Regions from separate parts of the Streptomyces sp. NPDC003248 genome, predicted to be linked through region 1. Evidence: riboswitches for the same ligand, from Rfam matches in the RefSeq annotation. Region 1 holds a riboswitch; each other region holds the start of a gene.
The links. Region 1 has a riboswitch for cyclic di-AMP ahead of ACZ3KJ_RS16495 (transglycosylase family protein). Riboswitches for the same ligand answer to the same signal wherever they lie in the genome.
Positions count from the first base shown of each region.

Region 2: linked by a shared signal. The riboswitch ahead of ACZ3KJ_RS31840 (M23 family metallopeptidase) and the one ahead of ACZ3KJ_RS16495 (transglycosylase family protein) in region 1 are both predicted to bind cyclic di-AMP.
Region 3: linked by a shared signal. The riboswitch ahead of ACZ3KJ_RS11115 (transglycosylase SLT domain-containing protein) and the one ahead of ACZ3KJ_RS16495 (transglycosylase family protein) in region 1 are both predicted to bind cyclic di-AMP.
Region 4: linked by a shared signal. The riboswitch ahead of ACZ3KJ_RS22710 (M23 family metallopeptidase) and the one ahead of ACZ3KJ_RS16495 (transglycosylase family protein) in region 1 are both predicted to bind cyclic di-AMP.

Region 1 covers NZ_JBVHDT010000006.1:85,096-89,284, forward strand. The annotation lists gene eno (phosphopyruvate hydratase) at 1-670, opposite strand, end outside; gene ACZ3KJ_RS16495 (transglycosylase family protein) at 1,021-1,764, opposite strand; cyclic di-AMP (ydaO/yuaA leader) riboswitch at 1,769-1,938, opposite strand; gene ACZ3KJ_RS16500 (transglycosylase family protein) at 2,143-3,264, opposite strand; gene ACZ3KJ_RS16505 (cytochrome P450 family protein) at 3,501-4,189, opposite strand, start outside.
Region 2 covers NZ_JBVHDT010000019.1:137,339-141,527, forward strand. The annotation lists gene ACZ3KJ_RS31835 (rhamnogalacturonan lyase family protein) at 1-1,199, opposite strand, end outside; gene ACZ3KJ_RS31840 (M23 family metallopeptidase) at 1,491-2,495, opposite strand; cyclic di-AMP (ydaO/yuaA leader) riboswitch at 2,500-2,657, opposite strand; gene ACZ3KJ_RS31845 (alpha-galactosidase) at 2,965-4,189, opposite strand, start outside.
Region 3 covers NZ_JBVHDT010000003.1:501,555-505,743, reverse strand. The annotation lists gene ACZ3KJ_RS11125 (GNAT family N-acetyltransferase) at 1-759, opposite strand, end outside; gene ACZ3KJ_RS11120 (HAD family hydrolase) at 1,008-1,835, shown strand; gene ACZ3KJ_RS11115 (transglycosylase SLT domain-containing protein) at 1,894-2,379, opposite strand; cyclic di-AMP (ydaO/yuaA leader) riboswitch at 2,385-2,564, opposite strand; gene ACZ3KJ_RS11110 (polyprenyl synthetase family protein) at 3,472-4,189, shown strand, end outside.
Region 4 covers NZ_JBVHDT010000009.1:307,187-311,375, forward strand. The annotation lists gene ACZ3KJ_RS22705 (GntR family transcriptional regulator) at 140-832, opposite strand; gene ACZ3KJ_RS22710 (M23 family metallopeptidase) at 1,222-1,977, opposite strand; cyclic di-AMP (ydaO/yuaA leader) riboswitch at 1,991-2,158, opposite strand; gene ACZ3KJ_RS22715 (M16 family metallopeptidase) at 2,404-3,792, opposite strand; gene ACZ3KJ_RS22720 (M16 family metallopeptidase) at 3,789-4,189, opposite strand, start outside.

The DNA.
Region 1 (4,189 bases):
CGAGGATGAGGTCGAGGGCCTCGCGGTTGGAGCCGAGGTTCGGGGCGAAGCCGCCCTCGTCGCCGAGGCCGGTGGACAGGCCCTTGCTCTTCAGGACCTTCTTCAGGGTGTGGTAGACCTCGGTGCCCCAGCGCAGGGCCTCGGAGAAGGACTCCGCGCCGATGGGGGCGATCATGAACTCCTGGATGTCCACGTTGGAGTCGGCGTGCGAGCCGCCGTTCAGGATGTTCATCATCGGCACCGGCAGCAGGTGCGCGTTCGGGCCGCCCAGGTAGCGGAACAGCGGCAGGTCGCTGGCCTCGGAGGCGGCGTGGGCGACGGCGAGGGAGACGCCGAGGATGGCGTTGGCGCCCAGGGAGCCCTTGTTGTCGGTGGCGTCCAGGTCGAACATCGCCTGGTCGATCAGGCGCTGCTCGGTGGCGTCGTAGCCGACCAGCTCCGGGCCGATCTGCTCGATGACGGCGAGGACGGCCTTCTCGACGCCCTTGCCCTGGTAGCGGTTCGGGTCACCGTCGCGGAGCTCGATGGCCTCGAAGGCGCCGGTGGAGGCGCCGGACGGGACGGCGGCACGACCCGTGCTGCCGTCGTCGAGGCCGACCTCGACCTCGACCGTGGGGTTGCCTCGGGAGTCCAGGATTTCCCGGGCTACGACGACGTCGATGGACGGCACGAGCATCTCCTTCGTGGGATGTGACGCTGGTTGTGCGGGGCACGTGGGCCGCGGGCGGCCCTTGTTGATCCCTTGATGTGGCCTTGCGACTAGAGCCTAACCGTCCCGGGGCCGCCGACAGCCGACCGACCGCCCCGTGGACAGGCTGACGGTACACATTGTTCCCGCCCGGAACAAAGAGGGTGACCAACAGGCGGATGGCGGGCGGGCAAAGAAATACCCCGCCCCGGCGCGTACGGGGGAACGCGCGCCGGGGCGGGGCGCCCGTGGGGACGGGGGGGACCCTCACGAGGTCTTCAGTGTGCGGACCACACCTGTGCGGGGGCTGTGGCCACCCTGGGAGCCAGGTGTCACTTCAGGTGCAGCTGCTGGCCAGGGTAGATGAGGTCGGCGTCGTCGACGATGTCCTTGTTGAGCTGGAACAGCTTCTCCCAGCCGCCCGCGACGTCCTGCTCCTGGGCGATGGAGCTGAGGGTGTCGCCGGTGACCACCTTGTACTCGCCGTCGCCCTTCTCGACCTTCTCGCCGGTCGGGGTGGTGACCGTCTTCTGGCTCTCGGCGGCCGGGCGCTCGGTGGAGCGGGAGGTGCTCTGCTGCTCGGTCGAACGGCTCGTGGTGCCGGAGTCCGCCGAGGAACCGGAGCCGGAGCCCGTGGAAGTACCGCTGGAGGAGCCGGCCGAGGAGTCGGAGGAGTCGGACGAGGAGGTGCCGCCGGTGTAGGCGGCGCCGGACAGGTCCTTGCCGCAGACCGGCCAGGCGCCCTTGCCCTGGCTCGCGAGGACCTTCTCGGCGATCTGGATCTGCTGGGACTTGGTGGCCTTGTCGGCGGTGGCGGCGTACTGCGTGCCGCCGTTCGCGGCCCAGGTGGAGGCGGAGAACTGGAGGCCGCCGTAGTAGCCGTTGCCGGTGTTGATGGACCAGTTGCCGCCGGACTCGCACTGGGCGACCGCGTCCCACTCGGAGGCGGTGGCGGCGGAGGCGTTGCCGGCCGCCATCAGCGGGGCGGCGACGGCGGCGCCGGTGACACCGGCGACGGCGATGGCGCGGGTGGCCTTGGACGGACGACGGTGCTTGCCCTTGCCGGAGAACAGCATGGATCGATCCCCTCACCGACGCCTGCGAGGTGAGCTGTCGGGTTCGGGCCGGTTGAGTTGCCCGGCCACGCCTCTTCTTCGGAAGGCGTGGCTTCACCCCTAGCCGCGTCCGTCAACCACCCGGTGCGGCACTTACCTTGGGTCCCCCGCTCCTGCCTGCGGCGCTTGACGCGACGACTGTTCCCGGGTGGCCGCTGGCAGGATTCGGCGTTGCGACGGCCGGGGCTCGGGTTGCCGAGCGGTCCTGACCGTAGGCAGGCGATCGGGGGAATTTCAAAGACGATCAGGGCTTCTGAGACTCATCCCACACTTTCGCCAAACCGGACATTCGGCGCGAAGCGTGACGTGAACTCCCCCCGTTTTCACGGCTTTTACGCCCTATTCGACGCCTGTCGCAAGCGTCTGACCGGGCACGATGTTGCCCGGGTCGGCGCCGATGACGTCCTTGTTCTCGGCGTAGAGCGCACGCCATCCGCCGTCGAGGCCAAGGGAGTCGGCGATGGTGACGAGGGAGTCGCCCGCCTGGACGGTGTAGGTGGCCGCCGTGCCGCTGAGGGTGTCGGCGGCATGCCGGCCGGAGGAGGCGGTGGTGGTGCCGTCGGCCGTCGTCTCCTCGGCGCTGCCGCCGCGGTGGCGGCCCGAGCCGGTGGACGCGGTGTCGTCGGACGCGGTGTCGTCGGACGCGGTGCCGCTGGACGTGGTGCCGCTGGACAGCGCGTCGGCCGAACCGGTGTCGATCAGGCTCCATGAGCCCACGTCCTGGGCCGGGTTGTCCGAGGCGTCCGCCTCCGGGGTCGCGGTGGACGAGCCGCCGCCCGCCGCGGAGCCGCTCGCACCGGAACCGGTGGACGTGTCGGACGTTGCGGACTTGTCCGACGCGGAGGAGGAAGAGGAAGAAGGGGACGATGCGGACGCTTCCGGAGAATCCGTGGCGGATCCGGTGGCCGCACCGGTGGAGTCCTCGCCGGAATCCGCGGAGGAGCCGGAGGAGTCGGAGGACTTGGAGGAGGAGCCGGAGGAATCCGACGAGTCGGACGACTCCTTGGACAGGTCGGACAGGCCGGACGTCACGGAGGAGTCGGACGAATCCTCGGCCACGCCGGTGTCCAGGTCCGCCGAGCCGGAGTCCGCGCTCAGACCGGACGTCAGCCCGCACGTGCCCCACGCGCCGACGCCCTGGTCCGCGAGGACCTTCTGGGCGACGGATATCTGCTGGTTGCGGCTGGCCAGGTCCGGGCGCGGGGCGTAGTCGAGCCCGCCGTACGCCTCCCAGTTCTCCTGGGTCAGGGACAGGCCGCCGTACTCGCCGCCGCCCTCGTTGGCGCTCCAGGAGCCCCCGGTCTCGCACTCCGCCACCGTGTCCCAGACCGTGTTGTCCGCGGCGCTCGCGCCGGTGGCGCCGAGCAGCGGGATGGCGATGGCCGAGCCGGTCACACCGGCCGCGACGAGGAGGGCCGGGGCCTGGCGGGGGCGACGATGACGACCGTTCCCGGTGAGCATGCGGGGGGCCTTTCTCGAGACAGCATTGACCCGCGCGACGGATGGTGCCGAGGCGCCGCGCTGACGAGTGAACGTATCGGCACACGATCACTTGTCACAAGTTAATGCCGCGCGGATCACGTGAAGATCACAGAGTCGAGAAGCCGACACCTCCGCTTCGCCGTTCCCTCACATGACGGTCGGTCAGCGGACGGCTGCGGGGTGTGGGGGGTGGTGGCCGGCGGGGCGTGCGTCGCTCACCGGGGCGTGGGGGGCGTGAACTCCACGGGGAGGGTGCGCAGTCCGCGCATGATGAGACCGCCGCGCCACCTCAGGTCGGCCGGGTCCGCCGCGAGGCGCAGGTCGGGCAGCCGGGTGAGGAGGGTGGCGAGCGCGGTCCGGCCCTCCAGCCGGGCGAGCGGGGCGCCCAGGCAGTAGTGGATGCCGTGGCCGTAGCCGAGGTGCTGGTTGTCGCGGCGGGAGAGGTCCAGGGTGTCGGGGTCGGTGAAGCGCTCCGGGTCGCGGTCGGCGGCCGCGAGGACGACGAGGACGGGGTCGCCGGGTGCGATGTCCTGGCCGCCGATGGTGAGCGGGTGGGTGGCGAAGCGCCAGGTGGCGAGCTCCACGGGACCGTCGAAGCGCAGGAGTTCCTCGATGCCGGTCTCCAGCAGGCCGGGGTCGCCGGCGGCCAGGGAGTCCTGGAGCCGCCGGCGCTGGCCGGGGTGGGTGAGCAGGGCGTAGGTGCCGTTGCCGATGAGGTTGACGGTGGTCTCGAAACCGGCGAACAGCAGGATGAAGGCCATGGCGGCGGCCTCGTTCTCGGTGAGGTGCTCACCGTGGTCGGAGGCGCGGATGAGGCCGGAGATGAGGTCCTCGCCGGGGGTCGGTTCGGCGGGGAGGGCCTCGCGCTTGCGGTGGATGAGTTCGGACAGGTAGCCGCGCATCT
Region 2 (4,189 bases), on a different contig from region 1:
CGGCCGGGGTCGAGATCGGCGATGTGGAAGCGGTCGCCGTGGCCGGCGCCGTCGACGACGTAGCGCAGGGTGCCGTCGCTGTTGACGACGTAGTTGCCGTCGGCGATCTCGTCCCGGCCGTCCCTGTCGACGTCGACGGTGCGGATCTGGTGGAAGCTGGTCGCGCCGCTGTCGGAGGGGACGACGTACTTCCAACGGCGGGTCAGGTCCGTGCCGTCGAAGTCCCAGGTCTGGAAGAGGATCCGGAAGGCGCCGCGCTTGGCGCCGACGCGGGTGACCAGCTTGGTGACCAGGCTCGGGTGGACGCCGTCCAGGTAGGCGATGCCGAAGTGGCCGCCGGAGGGGCCGTCGGCGACGAAGTCGTCGGGGACGGGCTGCCGGGTGCGCTCGGTGCCGGTCGCGCCGTCGATCACCGAGACGAACTGGTTCGCGGGCGAGGCGGCGGTGACCTGTGCGCCGTCCGCGAAGGTGGTGCCGTCGGCGGTGTGCACCAGTACCTCGGCCTTGCCGTCGCTGTCGAGGTCGTACACGGTGACGTTGTCGTCGTTGCGGTAGCCGCCGATCGCGGTGGAGCCGCTGACGGCGGCGGGCGCGGGGTCGTTGGCGCCGTTCCCGCCGGCCTGGGTGTAGGAGCCGGGGCCGAGGTCGACCCGCCAGAGCCGCTCGCCGGAGAGGGTGTAGGCCTCCAGCAGGTCGGACCTGTCCCGGGTCTGGGAGAGCCGGCTGACGACGAGCTCGTAGCGTCCGTCGCCGTCGAGGTCGCCGGGCCAGGCGTGCTGGACGGTGTAGCCGTCGGCCGCGGCGAGCGGGATCTCGGCGTACCCGTCGGCGAAGTCGAGGGCGGCGGAACTCGGCCGCTGCTCGTGTCCGTCGACCACCGCGCGCACGGTGTACGTCCCCGTGCCCCGGGAGTCGTCCTGGTAGGTCGTCGACTTCCTGATCGGCTCGCGGTTCAGCCGGCGGCCGTTCTTGTACACGTTGAAGGCGATCGCGTCGCCGTACCGGGCGTACTCGGTGCCGAGCAGGCGCCAGCTGAGGAAGGTGCCCTCGCCGGACGGTACGGCGACCAGGCCGCGGTCGAGGTTCTCGACGATCCGGCGCGGCTGCTCGGCGGCCTGGCCGGTGGGCGCGGAGAAGAGTCCGGCCAGCAGGGCGGCGGCGGTGACGGCGACGGTTCTTCGGCGTCGGGTGGGGTTCACTTGTGGTCCTTCACGATGAGCGTGGTCGTGGGGTCGGCCACCTCGCGATGGCCCGGTCGCCGTCCACGCAGCCGAACGATGTTCGAGGAATCGGACATGCGGGGGGCGGGGAAAGCGGTTGTTCCTTGCCGGAGATCACTGTGTCCCCCCTCCGCCCGCGCTGTCGACGGTCCGGCGGGACCTGCCATACGACCGCAACACAGTGATCACGAACGTGCAAAGACACCGCAGGCCGGACCCGGTGAACGGGTCCGGCCTGCGGTGGCGTGCCGGGCGGGTGGCCGCGCGGGGTCAGCCGACGGAGACCCCGTGCGAGCGGAGGTAGGCGACCGGGTCGATGTCCGAGCCGTAGTTCGGCGTGGTGCGGATCTCGAAGTGCAGGTGGGGGCCGGTCACGTTGCCGGTCGCGCCGGACAGGCCGATCTGCTGTCCCGCGGAGACGGTCTGGCCGGCCGAGACGGAGAGCGAGGACAGGTGGGCGTACTGGGCGTAGTAGCCGTCGGCGAGCTTGATGACGACCTGGTTGCCGTAGGCGCCGCCCCAGCCGGCGGAGACGACCGTGCCCGCGCCGACGGCCTTGAGGGAGGTGCCGGTCGAGACGACGAAGTCGACGCCGGTGTGGTAGCCGCTGGACCACATGCTGCCGGACATCCGGTACGGGGTGCCGATGGCGGCGCTCGCCACGGGGAGGACGAAGCCGCTGGAGGCGGTGGTGTTCCCGGCGCTCTGCGTGGCCGACCCGGCGGCGGAGCCGGAGGACTTCGCCGACGTCGAGGACTGCGTGGACTCCGACGCCTTCGAGGACTTCGAGGTCTGCGAGGACTTCGAGGTCTGCGACGACTTCGACGAGGAGGAGGAACCGGAGGACGTGGACGGCGACTTGGTGGTGCCGGTCGTGGCCGCCTTCTCGCCGATCGACAGCTTGAGGCCCGGGTGGATCAGCGACGGGTCCGCGCCGACGGCCTGACGGTTGTCCTCGTACAGCTCCTGCCAGCCGCCGCTGACGCTCTGCTCCTCCGCGATCTTCGAGAGGTAGTCGCCGGCCACCACGGTGTAGGTCCGGGTCTCGGTGGCGGACGTCGCGTCGGCGGCGGCCTGCTGCGCCGCCGGAGCGGCCTGGACGGACGTCTCCGCGACGGCGGAGACCGACCGGGCCGCCGACTGGGCCGGCGCGGCATGGGCGCCGGCGGCACCCATGAGCGGGAGGGCGAGCGCGGCGCCGCCCGTTCCGGCGACGGCGATGGAGCGGGTGAAGCGCGGGGTCTTCGGGCGGCGGTGCTTACCCTTCGCGGGCATGTCGCATTCCTCTCCGGCGCCTGCGAGGTGAGCTGTCGGGTGCGGGCTGGAGATGCCCGGCCGCGCCGAGGCACGGCTTTACCCCTAGCCGTTCCGGAGACCGGAACAGGCGGTTCTACCTGTGGGTCCCCCGCTCCTGCCACGTACGGGTGAGTGTGTGCGGGCTCCGGGCGGCGGCAGGATTGGGCGTCCGTCCGGATTGGTGTGGAACGTAAGCGACCAGGACGCACAGGAACAAGCAGCGGTTGCGCTGTTCACGCCTTTCTCTTGATCCTCTGTGAGAATCCCCCGTCACTTTCCGTGTACCGCGAGGCCCGCACTTCCCGGAACGCCCATGAAAAACGCCTTGATTACGTGAGCATGACGGGCGACGCACGGTCACGGATATGACGCTCCTCACGTGACACGCCTCCAGGCTCCTTTATTCCAAAGCGAGTTGTGATGAAGGAATCCAATCCGGACAGAACTCTCAGATGCGACGCAGTCGGATAACCGTCGCATCGAGGTCGCCGCGCAGCCCGGTGCGCAGCCCGTGGTGCAGCAGCACCGCCCCGCGGTGCACTTCACCCGTTTCAAGGCATTCGTACGACTCTGCCGGGTCCAGGCCGCGCAGCCGCAGCGCCGGTGCCGGCTCGCCGTAGCGCTGCGCCTGGAGCCAGGCGAGGGCGACGCTCTCGTCCCCGCGCACGTACTGCACGGCGCTCAGACCGCCCTCCGGGGGCCGCAGCCGGTACAGGTCGCCGTGCTGCACGAGGGGCCGGATCTCCTTGTAGAGCTCGACCCAGCCGCGCGCCTCGGCGAGCTCCTCCTCGGTCCACTCGGAGAGGTCCCCGCCGACGCCGAGCACACCGGCCATGGCACTGACGAACCGGAAGCGCAGCGAGCTGGCCCTGCCGTTGAGCTGGGTGTTGGGGCTGTCGGTGACCCAGGCGGCCATGATCCGCGCCGGGTGCACCTGGCTGAAGCCGTGCTGGATGGCGAGCCGGTCCAGCGGGTCGGTGTTGTCGGACGTCCACACCTGGTCGGTCCGGCCCGCGACACCGAGGTCGATCCGCCCGCCGCCACCGGAGCAGGACTCGAAGGCGACGCCCGGGTGGGCCGCCCGCAACCGGTCGAACAGCGCGTACAGGGCGCGCACGTGGTCGACCCAGAGCCGCTGCGGGTAGGGGTCGTCCGGCCAGCCGGCGTCGGTGAAGCAGCGGTTGAAGTCCCACTTGACGTAGTCGATGGGCGCGCTGGACAGGAGGGTGTCGAGCTGCTGCCAGAGGTACTCCTGGACGTCCTCGCGGGCGAGGTTGAGGACGAGCTGGTTGCGGAACTCCGTCCGCTTCCGTCCGGGCTGGAACTGGACCCAGTCGGGGTGCGCCCGGTAGAGGTCGCTGTCCGGATTGACCATTTCGGGCTCGACCCAGATGCCGAACTGCATCCCGAGCGCGTGCACCTGGTCCGCGAGCGGCTTGAGGCCGTTGGGGAAGCGGTCGGGGTTGGGGCGCCAGTCGCCGAGTCCCGCGTGGTCGCCGGTGCGGGCCCCGAACCAGCCGTCGTCGACCACGAACAGCTCGACGCCGATGGCCGCGGCGCGGCGTGCGAGGGTCGCCTGCTGTTCCTCCGAGATGTCGAAGAAGGTGGCCTCCCAGGAGTTGAAGAGCACGGGCCGGTCCCGCTCGGCGTCCGGGATCACGTACCCGCGCTGG
Region 3 (4,189 bases), on a different contig from region 1:
GTAGGCCGGGAACCAGCAGGCCAGGACGGTTGTTGAACGCAGTCCGAAGTGCGCGGCGACGGGCCGCTCACCGGCGTAGAGCACGGACAGCGTGCCGGAGCACTCCGGGGCGCGCGTCTCGGCGAGGGCGTCCACCAGCCGGGTGATCCACTCCTGCGCGAACCGGTCCCGGCGGCCGGTCCTGCGGTACTGCGCCGACTTCCACGCCATGAGCGTGCGCAGCGCGGCCGGGTCGCGCTCGTCGAACACGAACCGCAGCGGCCCGGCCTGGCGGCCCAGCCTGCGCTCCTTCGCGAGCGTCGTCTTCAGGAACTTAGGCGACTGCGCGCGCAGCACGGACTCGTAGGTCTCGTACCCCTTCTCCACGTCGATGACGTAGGAGGCGTACTCGGCGGCCACCTGCGGCAGGAACAGCCCCTGTTCCGCCTCCAGGTTGTCGAAGGCGAAGCTCGACAGGGAGCAGGCCCGCATCAGTTCGTCCGCGTTCAGCCCGAGGCCCGGGCTCAGCACGGCTCCCTGGGCGTCCGACACGCCGTACGCGAGGGCCTGGCCCCGGCCGAGCCGGCCCCGCTCGTGGGGCAGGAAACCGACCGGCTCACGCCCCTCGTACACCACCGCCACCCGCGCGCGGGGCCGCACCCGGCCCACGGCGTCGGTGAACTCCGGTTCCATGAACGGATTGCGCGGGACCGCGGACGCGGCGCGCAGCGCGCGCCACCGCTCCCGCTCCCCCTCGCCGAGCTCCTCGGGCCCGAGCACACGAACACGTCCACTGCTCAACCTGACCCCCCGATCAAGTCCCCCCTGGACCCTTGGACGGTACCGCTCCAGGTAGTTCGGGCGGTAGGCAGCGGAGCATGTTGTTGCCAATCGGTGCAGAGGCCTTTAACCGCCCTGTACCCGGCGTTGCGTGTGAAAGCCGTTTCCGGCCGCCTCTCCCCGTTGCGCCGCGGATCGGCCGGAAGGGACGGTGAGTTGGGGAGGGCGGGGATCCGTATTCTCTGATCATGGCCGCCCCCTTCGCAGATGCCGCGCGCTGCGCCGCGTACTCCCTCATCGCCACCGACCTGGACGGAACGCTGCTCCGCGGCGACGACACCTTCTCCGACCGGTCCCTCGACGCGCTCGCGCGGGTGGCGGCCGCCGGCGCCCGCCACCTGGTGGTGACGGGCCGCCCGGCACCCCGGGTCCGGCCGCTGCTGGCGAGCCTGCACAGCCGGGGACTCGCGGTGTGCGGCCAGGGTGCACAGGTGTACGACGCCGGCGCGGACCGCCTGCTGTGGTCGGTCACCCTGGACCGGGACCTGGCGGAGACCGCGCTCGGGAAGATCGAGGCCGAGGTCGGCGAGGTGTACGCGGCCGTCGACCAGGACGGCGTCGACGGGCTGACGCTCATCGAGCCGGGCTACCGGATGCCCCACCCGACCCTGCCGGCCCTGCGCGTCGGGTCGCGCGACGACCTGTGGTGCGAGCCCATCAGCAAGGTGCTGCTGCGCCACCCCGCCCTGTCCGACGACGAGTTGGCGGCGACGGCCCGCTCGGTGGTCGGTTCGCTCGCGACCGTCACCATGTCCGGGCCGGGCACGGTGGAGCTCCAGCCGTGCGGCATCACCAAGGCGACGGGGCTGGCGCTGGCCGCCGAACACCTCGGGCTGAGGCCCGAGGACACGCTGGCCTTCGGTGACATGCCCAACGACATCCCGATGTTCGACTGGGCGGCGCGCGGTGTCGCGATGGCCAACGCCCACCCCGAGCTGAAGGCGGTGGCCGACGAGGTGACGACGTCGAACGAGGACGACGGCGTGGCCGTCGTCCTCGAACGACTCTTCCCCTAGGGCGAGTCCCGCGGGGTGTGTCCCGCGGGAGCCGGCCTGTCCTGCGCCTCGGCGCAGGTCAGTACGCGCCGAACACGTTGTCGATGGAGCCGTAGCGCGCGGCCGCGTAGTTGCAGGCGGCGGTGATGTTGGCGACCGGGTCGTACGGGTCGTACGAGGTGCCGGGCACGTGGTACGCGGCGAAGGTCGGGTCGATGACCTGGAGCAGCCCCTTGGACGGGGTGCCCTTGGCCGCGTTGGAGTCCCAGAGGTTGATGGCCTTCGGGTTGCCCGACGACTCGCGGAGGATGTTGCGGTGGATGCCGTTGTACGTGCCGGGGATGCCGCGCTCGGCCATGATCGCGAGGGACTCGCGGATCCAGCCGTCGAGGTTGTCGGGGTACCCGGCGACCGTGGTGGCCGACGTCGTGGTGACCGACGTCGTGGTGGCGGCGGAGGCGCTCGTGGCGGCCATGAACGGAAGGGAGAGCACGGCGGCGCCGGTGCAGACGGCGGCGACGGTGCGGGCGAGGCGGGTGCGGCGGGGCTGGGCGGCAGCAGACATGGCGGAATTCCTCTCCGGCGCCTGCGGGGTGAGCTGTCGGGTTCGGGCGGGGAGGTGCCCGGCCGGCCGCCGTACGGGTACGGCGGCACGACTTCACCCCTAGCCGGGGCCGTTACGTGCGTGACGTACGGCCCGGCGTTCTACCTGGGTCCCCCGCTCCTGCCGTGCGTGAGTGTTCGTCGATGGGTGGTGAAGGGCGGCGGCAGGATTCGGCGTCCGCCCGACTTGTGGCGGGAACGTATGCGAGAGCACATGTCCGGAACAAGTGGCGGAATCACACCACACCCCTATTGACCATGATCCGCGCGGTATGGGGTGCTTGATCCTTTGCTGTCGTGAAACGTCAACTGGCTTGGCGCAAAGCGGAGTCACAGAGTTCGGTGCGGGGGGCGGGGTGGGGGTGGGGAGTGAGCCAACTCACCCGTCGGCGCAATAGGGGTTAAACGGACAATGAGCCCTAAGTCCCTTGGAATAGGGCGTGTTGTGGAGGGGCGGGAACTGCCCGGTCGCGGCCCGGCCTCTCCGTCAGGCTGACCGGCGCAGGCAGGGACGCCGGCGCCACCGGCAGCGGGGACGCCGGCCGCCGCCGAGGGCGCCCCTGACGGTCGTCGGCGTCGATCACGGGGTGCGCCTTCGTCCGGTCGGGTGAAGGCTCCCGGTCGGGTGAGGGCGGCCGGTCGGGTGCGGGCCGCAGAGGGCGAGCTGACCGCGGAGGGCGAGCTGACCGCGGAGGGCGAGCAGGCCCCGGGCCGACCGGGGGAGCGGGGGCCCGGGACGGCGTCGTCGCGCGGAGGGGGCCGGTCGGCGGATTCGACGTCCGCCTCCGCGCAGGACATGAATCACTGCTTCCCGGTCAGTCGATAAATGTCCGTTCGTATCGGCTGATCGGAAACATACCGGTCGTGATCGGAAGCCGCCCGGGCTCAACCGGGCTCCTCTCGTCGTCTCCCGGTCGAGCGACGTGGGGGGCCGGGGGACGTGGGGGCTTATCAGTGATCGAAACGTGACCGGATACGCTGACTCGAGTGATGGCAGCGACCTATCGACAAACCGTGTAACCGCCAGTAGACACCAGCAGACAGGAGACCCCTCGTGACCGTCGTCGGGCCGTTCGGGCTGAGCGTGCGGGACCAGGCTCTGGAAGCCGATGTCCAGGCCGGATTGACGGCTGTCGAGGAAGGCTTGCTCGAGGCCACCAAGAGCGAGGTTCCCTTCATCACGGGAGCCGCCCAGCACCTGGTACGGGCGGGCGGAAAGCGGTTCCGGCCCCTGCTCGTGATGCTCGCGGCGCAGTTCGGCGACCCGTACGCGCCGGGGATCGTGCCGTCGGCCGTGGTGGTGGAGCTCACCCACCTGGCCACGCTGTACCACGACGACGTGATGGACGAGGCGACCGTACGGCGCGGGGTGCCGAGCGCGAACACGCGCTGGGGGAACTCGGTCGCCGTCCTCACCGGGGACTTCCTCTTCGCCCGGGCCTCGCACATCCTCGCCGACCTCGGGCCCGAGGCGGTCCGGGTGCAGGCGGAGGCGTTCGAGCGGCTGGTCACCGGGCAGATCCTGGAGACGGCGGGGCCGACGGACGGGCGGGACCCGGTCGAGCACTACCTCGACGTGCTGGGCGGCAAGACCGGCTCGCTGGTGGCCGTCTCGTGCCGGTTCGGCGCGATGATGTCGGGCGCCGACGAGACGGTCGTGGACGTGCTGACGCAGTACGGCGAGCGGCTGGGAGTCGCCTTCCAGCTCGCGGACGACGTCCTGGACATCGCCTCGGACTCCCACGAGTCGGGCAAGACGCCGGGCACGGACC
Region 4 (4,189 bases), on a different contig from region 1:
GGGGAAATTGCCGGAAGCATGCCGACCCCAGCGTGCGAGCATACGAACGACGCGCCGTCGGAAATTCCGGGCGCGCCGGGAAATGGGCAGCGGAAATACGCCTCCGCCGAATATCCCTTCTTTGTATACGGCTCTCGTGTTAATGACGCGGGCCCGACATGTTTACGACGTGTTGCGAAGTCCTCACACGGTCCTGGCGTTCTCCGCCCGCGAAGCGCAGCCGGTGCGCGGTGGAGGAGCGCTCGGTGTGGAGCGCCGTGAGCGACCGCGCGCGATCGCCGTCCCCGCGCGCCACCGCGTCCACGATCGCGCCGTGCTCCGCCCAGGACTCCACCGGGTTGGCCGGCGCCTCCACCGCGTACATCCAGGCGATCTTGTGCCGGAGCTGGGTGAGCGTCGAGGTCAGGGCATGGCTGCCGGAGGCCTGGGCGAGCGTCTCGTGGAACCAGCCGCCCAGGGAGCGCAGATCCTCGCTGCTGCCCCTCCTGGCGCGCTCCTGGCCCAGCCGGACGAGGCCGCGCAGCACCTTGAGGTGTGCCTCGGTGCGTCGCTGGGCGGCCCGGGAGGCGCCGAGCGGCTCCAGGAGCATGCGCATCTCCAGCAGGTCGGCGGCCTCCTGCTCGGTCGGTTCGGCGACGCACGCGCCCGCGTGCCGCCGCGTGACGACGAACCCCTCCGCCTCCAGCGTGCGCAGCGCCTCCCGGACGGGGACGCGGGAGACTCCGTAGCGGCGGGCGAGGAGTTCCTCGGTGAGGCGGCTGCCGCGCTCGTAGACACCCGCGACGATGTCGTCCCGGATGGCCGTGCACACCGAGTGCGCCGGAATACGCATGACCGACCTCCGCCTTAATCCCCGTGAAACGTCGACGAATGACGTGTGTTCAGTGACTCTATTGCAGTGAACCGCACATTCCGACGGCGGGCCGGAATCCAGGGATATTTTTTGGACAGCGAGGCGCAGAAAAACGGCGAAAGCCCCGGCCGCGGGGGCCGGGGCGGGAGGATGTGTCGCCGGGTGCCGTCACAGACGGGGACGCGTCGCCGGGTGGTGCCGGCGGTTCGCATGCGTCACCGGGGTGTCGCCGGAGGCTGGGCCCCGGACGTGGTTCAGGGGGCGCCCCGGACGTCGTTCAGAGGGCACCCCGGACGTCGATCAAGGGTCGCCCCGGACGTCGTTCAGAGGGCACCCCGGACGTCGATCAGGGGTCGGCCCGGACGTCGTCAGAGGCTCACGCCGTGCTTGCGGAGGTAGGCGACCGGGTCGATGTCCGAGCCGTACTCGGCGCTCGTGCGGGCCTCGAAGTGCAGGTGCGGGCCGGTGACGTTGCCGGTCGCGCCGGAGAGGGCTATCCGCTGGCCGGCGGTGACCTTCTGGCCCACCGAGACGCTGATCGACGACAGGTGACCGTACTGGGTGTACGTGCCGTCGCTCATCCGGAGCACGACCTGGTTGCCGTAGGCACCGCCCCAGCCGGCCTCGACGACGGTGCCGGCCCCGACCGCGTGCACGGCCGTGCCGGTCGAGGCGTGGAAGTCGATGCCGGTGTGGCTCCCGGACGACCACAGGGAGCTGCTCGCCCGGTAGGCGGTGGAGACGTAGGAGCCGGTGATCGGCGCCACGAAGGCGTTGAGGCGCTTGCGCTCGGCCTCACGGGCGGCGCGGGCACGTGCCTCGCGCTCCTCCTTGACCCTCTCGGCGGCCTCGGCGGCGGCCTCCTTGCGCGCGGCCTCCGCCTGCGCGGCCTGCTTCTGCGCGGTGGCCTGCTCGTCGATCCGCTCGGCGACCGTGTCACCGATGGCGACGACGGGGATGAGCCCGGTCTGCTCGGCGGAGGGCTCCGCGGCGAGGGCGGGACCGGAGGCGGCGGTGCCGATGACGCCGGTGGTGGTGAGCGCCGCGATGCCCGCCGCGCGGGCGGAGGTGCGCTTCATCCGGCCGGGACGACGGTGCTTCCCGGTGGCGCAGGTGAACGCCATGAAGTTGAGCGGTCCTTTCCTTCCCTCTCGCCTACCGGGTTAGCTGACGGGTTCGGAGCAGGAAGGTCTCCTACGGACCCCCTCGCGACACGCGCGGGCGTCCGATTCACCCCAGGGACTTCATCGTTGGGTCCCCGGCTCCCCTGGCTCGCGCCGTACGGGGACTCGGCGATGGCTGTCCGGTGCCGCGGATGCGGCGCACTGCCCGACGAACAGCCCGGACGAACCTAGACGCGCCCGCGATCAATCCCCAAACGCCCCCCGGTTTTTGTAGCGCATGCCACAGGGCAGACAGGCAGCCTCTCCCTCAATTCGGACATCCCTTTCGGACATCGAAGGGCCCTGGCGACCGGCCGGTCGCCAGGGCCCCGCGCGCACCCCTGTCACCTCGGGGCGCGCGCCTCGCCGTGGGGAGGACCCCCGCCGCTACTCGGCCGGAACGACCTTCACCTCACCGATGCCCAGGGCCTCGACCGCGTCCTTGATCCGGCCGGCGTCACCGACGAGCACGGTCACCAGGCGGTCCACCGGGAAGGCGCTGACGACCGCCGCGGTGGCCTCCACGGTGCCGGTCGCGGCGAGCTGCTGATACAGCGTCGCCTGGTAGTCGTCGGGCAGGTGCTGCTCGACCTGGTCGGCCAGGGTGCCGGCCACGGCCGCGGCGGTCTCGTACTTCAGCGGCGCGACACCGACCAGGTTCTGCACGGCGACGTCCCGCTCGGCGTCGGTGAGCCCCTCGGCGGCGAGGGTGCGCAGCACCTTCCAGAGGTCCTCCAGCGCGGGGCCCGTGTTGGGGGTGTCCACGGAGCCGCTGATGGCGAGCATCGCGGCGCCCGTGCCGTCCGGCGCGGAGCGCAGCACCTGGCCGAAGGAGCGCACGCCGTAGGTGTAGCCCTTCTCCTCGCGCAGGACGCGGTCCAGACGGGAGGTGAGGGTGCCGCCGAGGCAGTACGTGCCGAGCACCTGCGCGGGCCACACGCGCGCGTGCCGGTCGGGACCGACGCGGCCGATCAGCAGCTGCGTCTGGACGGCGCCGGGGCGGTCCACGATGACGACCCGGCCGGTGTCGTCGGCGGTCACCGGCGGCACCGGCCGCGGCTGGGCCGAGGAGCCCGTCCAGGCGCCCAGGGTGTCCCCGAGGAGCGCGTCGAGGTCGATGCCCGTCAGATCGCCGACGACCACCGCGGTGGCCGTGGCGGGGCGGACGTGCTTCTCGTAGAAGGACCGGACGGCCCCGGAGTCGATCTTCTCGACCGTGTCGGCGGTGCCCTGGCGCGGCCGCGACATGCGCGTGGCGGCCGGGAAGAGCTCCTTGGAGAGCTCCTTGGCGGCGCGCCGGGAGGGGTTGGCCAGCTCGTGCGGGATCTCGTCGAGGCGGTTGCGCACCAGACGCTCGACCTCGCTGTCGGCGAACGCGGGCGCCCGCAGGGCGTCGGCGATCAGGCCGAGGGCCTTGGCCAGGCGGGAGGCCGGGACCTCCAGGCTCAGCCGGACGCCGGGGTGGTCGGCGTGCGCGTCGAGGGTGGCGCCGCAGCGCTCCAGCTCGGCGGCGAACTCCTCGGCGGAGTGCTTGTCGGTGCCCTCCGAGAAGGCCCGCGCCATGATCGTGGCGACACCGTCGAGACCGGCCGGCTCGGCGTCCAGGGGCGCGTCGAGGATGATCTCGACGGCGACCACCTGCTGCCCCGGGCGGTGGCAGTGCAGGACGGTCAGGCCGTTGTCGAGCGCCCCGCGCGCGGGGGCCGGGAACGCCCACGGCCTGGCGTCGCCCGCCTGCGGCTGGGGGTGGAAGTCCATCGTGGCGAGCTCGGTCACTTGGCCGCCTCCTCGTTCTCGTCCGCGTCGGCGGTGTCGTCGGCAGTGTCGTTGCCCTCGGCGCCCTCGGCGCCTTCTTCAGCGCCCTCGACGGGCTCGTAGACCAGCACGGCCCGGTTGTCGGGGCGCAGGCGGGCCTCGGCGACCTCCCGCACCTCCTCCGCCGTGACGTCCAGCACGCGCTGGACGGCGGTCAGGGCGAGCTGCGGATCACCGAAGAGCACGGCGAACCGGCACAGTTCGTCGGCGCGGCCGGCGACCGTGCCGAGACGGTCCAGCCACTCGCGCTCCAGCTGGGCCTGGGCCCGCTCCATCTCCTCCGGCGTGGGGCCCTCCTCGGCGAACCGGGCGAGCTCCTCGTCGATGGCGGCCTCGATGACGGGCACCTCCACGTCGC